2 regions of the Microbacterium sp. SY138 genome follow, and region 2 is predicted to be linked to the other one. Evidence: riboswitches for the same ligand, from Rfam matches in the RefSeq annotation. Region 2 holds a riboswitch; the other holds the start of a gene.
The links. Region 2 has a riboswitch for thiamine pyrophosphate ahead of ABDC25_RS16615 (ECF transporter S component). Riboswitches for the same ligand answer to the same signal wherever they lie in the genome.

Region 1: linked by a shared signal. The riboswitch ahead of thiM (hydroxyethylthiazole kinase) and the one ahead of ABDC25_RS16615 (ECF transporter S component) in region 2 are both predicted to bind thiamine pyrophosphate.

The regions. Positions count from the first base shown of each region.
Region 1 is NZ_CP155793.1:1,267,811-1,270,268, forward strand. It holds gene ABDC25_RS05955 (NAD-dependent epimerase/dehydratase family protein) at 1-878, shown strand, start outside; TPP riboswitch at 885-979, shown strand; gene thiM (hydroxyethylthiazole kinase) at 970-1,818, shown strand; gene ABDC25_RS05965 (bifunctional hydroxymethylpyrimidine kinase/phosphomethylpyrimidine kinase) at 1,815-2,458, shown strand, end outside.
Region 2 is NZ_CP155793.1:3,435,317-3,437,774, forward strand. It holds gene ABDC25_RS16610 (ABC transporter ATP-binding protein) at 1-968, opposite strand, end outside; gene ABDC25_RS16615 (ECF transporter S component) at 971-1,627, opposite strand; TPP riboswitch at 1,620-1,729, opposite strand; gene ABDC25_RS16620 (hypothetical protein) at 1,811-2,458, shown strand, end outside.

The DNA.
Region 1 (2,458 bases), 1.8 Mb from region 2:
CGTGTCTCGGCCGCGGATCCCGTCCGGCCCCCGAGGGTGCCGTGCTCGTGCGCGGCGATCGTGAGGATGCCGACGTCTATGCCGATCTCTCGCGGCGGGACTGGGATCACGTCGTGGACGTCTCGTCCCAGGCGGTGCAGGTCGAGACCGCGGTCGATGCGCTCGGCGATCGGGCGGGGCGCTGGACCTACGTATCGTCCGTCTCGGTGTACTCCGATGACGAGACGGTCGGAGCAGATGAGTCGACGCCGCGACATCCGGCTGCGAGCCCGGGTGATGAGTACGACTACGGTGCGCAGAAGGCAGCAGCCGAAGATGCTGTCCTGCGCCTGGGGGAGCGCGGCTTCATCGTGCGCCCTGGGCTCATCGTGGGCGACGGCGACCCCAGCGACCGGTTCGGGTACTGGGCGGCGGCGTTCGCGCGAGCAGGCTCGGAAGCCGTGCTGCTGCCGCCGCTCGAGGGAAGGAGCACGCAGGTCATCGATGTCGACGATCTCGCGGCGTACATCGTCACGGCCACACGCAGCGGCGCGGTCAACGGCGTAGGCGATGAGCACCCCCTCGCCGATGTGCTGGGTGCGGTGCGCCTCGCGGTCTGTCACACCGGCTCCGTGTTCGTCGCGGACGAGGGATGGCTCCGTGCGCACGACGTCGAGTACTGGGCGGGACCGCGCTCCCTGCCGCTGTGGCTTCCGACTGACATGAGCGGTTTCATGACCCGCTCGAATCGCGCGTTCCACGCGAGCGGGGGACGACTCCGTCCGCTCACGGACACGATCGAGCGCGTCATCGTCGACGAGCGGAGACGCGGCGTCGACCGGGAACGCCGAGCCGGACTCACGCGGGCGGAGGAGAGGGCGCTGCTGAGCGATCGCTAGACTGCGATCAGTGACACGGGGTGCCGCGATCCGCGGCTGAGAACAGACCCGTCGAACCTGATCTAGTTCGTACTAGCGAAGGGATGTCGCGATGAGCGATCTTCTGCGTCCTGAATCCACCCACGACCTCGCCGGTTCCGCCGCGACCCTGCTGGAGGTGCTGCGCGAGGCTCCGCCGTTGACGCACTGCATCACCAATGCGGTCGTGACGGGATTCACCGCCAACGTGCTGCTGGCACTGGGGGCCGCACCCGCGATGGTCGACATCGTCGACGAGGCGGGGATGTTCGCCGGGGTCGCCTCCGGGGTGCTGATCAACCTGGGGACTCCCACGCCCGAGCAGCGGGCGGCGAGTCTGGAGGCGGTCGCCGGAGCCGCGGCGAACGGTACGCCTTGGGTTCTCGACCCGGTAGCTATCGGTGCGCTTCCGGTGCGCACCGCCCTCGCCCACCGGCTCGCGCAGCACCGACCGACCGCTATCCGCGGCAACGCCTCCGAGATCCTCGTCCTTGCCGGGCTCAGCACGGGCGGACGTGGGGTGGATGCCACCGACAGCACGGACTCCGCAGCCGATGCCGCCGCAACGCTCGCGCGGACCACGGGCGCGGTGGTCGCAGTGTCGGGGCCTATCGATCTCATCACTGACGGGGAGCGGATGCTGCGCCTCGCCAACGGCCACGAGCTGCTGACCCGTGTGACCGGAGGAGGATGCGCGCTCGGTGCGGTGATGGCGGCCTTCCTCGGTGCGGCCGAGGCGACGGATCACGATGCGCTGACCGCTGTGGCTTCCGCGAGCCTCGTCTACACGATCGCCGCCGAGCGGGCAGCGGCGACATCCGCGGGGCCGGGCAGCTTCGCCGTCGCCCTGCTGGATGCGCTCGCCGCGGTGGGCCCCGACGACATCAGAGCCGATGCACGCGTCGAAGGCGGTGTCCGGTGAACGCCGATCTCTCGCTCTACCTCGTCACGGACGCGGCGCTCTGCGGGGACAGGGGCGTCGTCGAGACGGTGCGCCGAGCGGTCGACGGTGGGGTGCGGATCGTCCAATTGCGCGATAAGGACGCGACCGACGCCGAGACGGTCGATCAGCTGATCGCGTTGTCGCGGGTGATCGACGGGCGGGCGCTGCTCGTCGTGAACGACCGGCTGGACGCCGTGGTCGCTGCCCGGGAACGGGGCGCTCGGGTCGACGGCGTGCATCTGGGACAGGGCGATGCCTCCGTGCTGCGTGCGCGTGAGGCGCTCGGACCCGACGCGCTGGTCGGCCTCACCGCGAACACCCGTGCGCATCTCGACGCGGTCGATGCTCTGCCCGCCGGCACCGTCGACTATCTGGGTGTCGGTGTGATCCGTCCGACCGCCACCAAACCCGATCACCCCGCTCCTCTCGGCGTCGACGGCTTCCGTGATCTCGTGGCTGCCAGCTCTCTGCCGTGCGTGGCGATCGGCGGCGTCGGCATCGATGACACGGAACCCCTCCGCGACGCCGGTGCGGCCGGCCTCGCCGTCGTCTCGGTGCTGTGCGCCGCCGACGATCCCGAGGCCACGGCAGCGGAGTTCCGCCGGCGCTGGCTCGCCGG
Region 2 (2,458 bases):
ACTTCGCCGGCCTGCTCCGGGATGAGACCGGCGAGGGTGAGTGCGAGCGTCGACTTGCCCGCGCCGTTCGGCCCGGTGATCACGGTCGCGTTCGCACGCGGCACGCGCAGGTCGAGCCCCGACTGCACGACGACGCCCGCCTCTCTCGCGATCGAGAGCGCGGAGGCCGTGAGGGCATCGGAGGCGGGAACCTGTTCGAGCATCGGAAGGTCGATGCCGCGGTCGGGCACCCACACCCCCGCATCGGCGAGCACGTCGCCGTGGGCCGCGAACACCTGCGCGGGCGCACCGTCGGCGAGGAGTCCTCCGTCGGCCGCCAGCACGATCACGCGCGTCATCAGATCGACCCAGATCGGGGTGCGGTGCTCGACGACCACGAGCGTCGCGCCGGTCGTCTCGACGGCGCGCTCGACACTCGCCCGCACCTCCCGCACCCCCTCCGGGTCGAGGTTTGCGGTGGGCTCGTCGAGCAGCAGCAGACCCGGTCGCATCGCGAGCACACCGGCCAGCACCAGCCGCTGCTTCTGCCCGCCGGAGAGCGCCTTCGTGGGGCGTCGCAGCGGAACATCGAGGCCGACGGCGTCGAGCGCCTCGGCGACGCGACCCGGGATCTCGGATGCCGCGACGCCCAGGTTCTCGCAGCCGAACGCGACGTCGTCGCCGACCTTCGACAGCACGATGCCGGCGTCCGGGTCCTGCAGGACGAGTCCGACCTGACCGTGCCGTGACTCGGGGGCCGCACCGTCGATGCGCAATGACCCCGTCCGTTCCCCCTCGTCGTCATCGCCGAGGACCCCGGCGAGGCCGGCGAGCAGCGTCGACTTCCCTGCACCCGAGGCGCCGAGCAGGAGCACCCGCTCCCCCGGTTCGATCGTGAAGGAGACGTCCGCGACGGCGGGACGCTTTCGACCGGCGTACCGCCAGCCCCAGCCCGCAGCCTGCACGCGGGCCGGGGAGGCGAAGGTCACGCTCAGACCTCGCGCACGTGCTCTCGCCCGACGGCGAAGCGGTTGAGGGCGCCGGTGACGGCGAGGGCACGCACGAGCAGCCAACCGACCACGCCGGCCAGGATCGCCCCGGAGACGACCACGCTGATCAGATAGATCGTGTTGAACTCGACCGACTTCAGGATGTTCGGCGAGCTGCCGTAGAACAGCTCGAACACCCAGGCGGCCACGGCGGCTCCGACGCCGGCGAGCGCAGCGACTGCGATCCCGAAACGACGGTAGAAGAACAGGGCGAAGATGATCTCTGCGCCGAGGCCCTGCACGATGCCCGACAACACGGTCGAGACACCCCACACGTTGCCGATCAGCATCGACACGATCGCGGCGACCAGTTCGACCACGAGCGCGGCCCCCGGCTTGCGGATCACGAGACCGCCGACGACACCGCCGAGCAGCCAGATGCCGACGGCGATGCCACCGAGGCCCGGTGTCAGGGCGTCGGCCGCGCCGAACCACGCGTATCCGATGGTGTTCCATCCCCAGAACACGAGACCGATCGCGACGCCGAGGACAGCGGCGACGACGATGTCGACGACGCGCCAGCGCCAGATCGATGGGCGGTGCAGCCCGTTCGCATCGGCGGATGCCTGCTGTGCGGATGTGGACGTAGGCGTACTCATCTGAACTCCTCCCTGCGCTGGCATGACCCAGATCAGGTTCGACGGTCGAAGCGCGATTCGCTCCCTCTCAGCCCGGCTCGCCGGACTCCCGTGGTTGTGCTGAAGATCCTACCGCTGGCGACACCCGCGTGGCGACAGGGCTGTGCGCCGCGGAACCCGCCCGGGATTGGGTACCGTGAACGAGTGACCGCAACAGATCCCGCCGACGAGGCGACGGGCGTCGTCCGTGACGACGGCCCCGCGACCACCGCCCCCTCCGGCTCCGTCGATGCCGCGTCGGGCGGTTCGGTGCTCACGGCCGAGCAGACGTCGACGCGCGCGCTTGCACCGGAATCGGTGGTCGCCCCGGAACCGGCCACGCCCGCTCTGACGAAACCACCATTCGTTCCGCGTGAGACTGCCGCGGGAGACGCCGACGATCCCCTCGCCGCGCTCGACGCGACCACCCCCCAGTGGGCGGACGAGACCACCACCGCCACCGCTCTGACCTGGGTGGACCCCGCGACGGTGGCCGACCACACCGCCACCGCGACTCTCGACGAGACGTCGGAAGCCGAGCGGACGAACGGCCTGCTCCGCGGGGCACGCCTGCGCCCGGCCATCGCCCGTCCCGGCATCCTCGTTCCGCTGGCCACGCTCGTGGGCCTCGTCGCCGCGTATGCCGGCACCACGCTGCTCTGGCCGCTGCACGAGGTACCTCCGACAGTGCAGTCCGTCGAGTTCGCGACGACGCCCGCTGCCGCAGCCACCGTCACCTGGCCCACCGAGGGCGCGGGCGCCGTCGGCATCTCCGGCATGACCACTGCGGCCTCGATCCCCGATGCGGTGAGC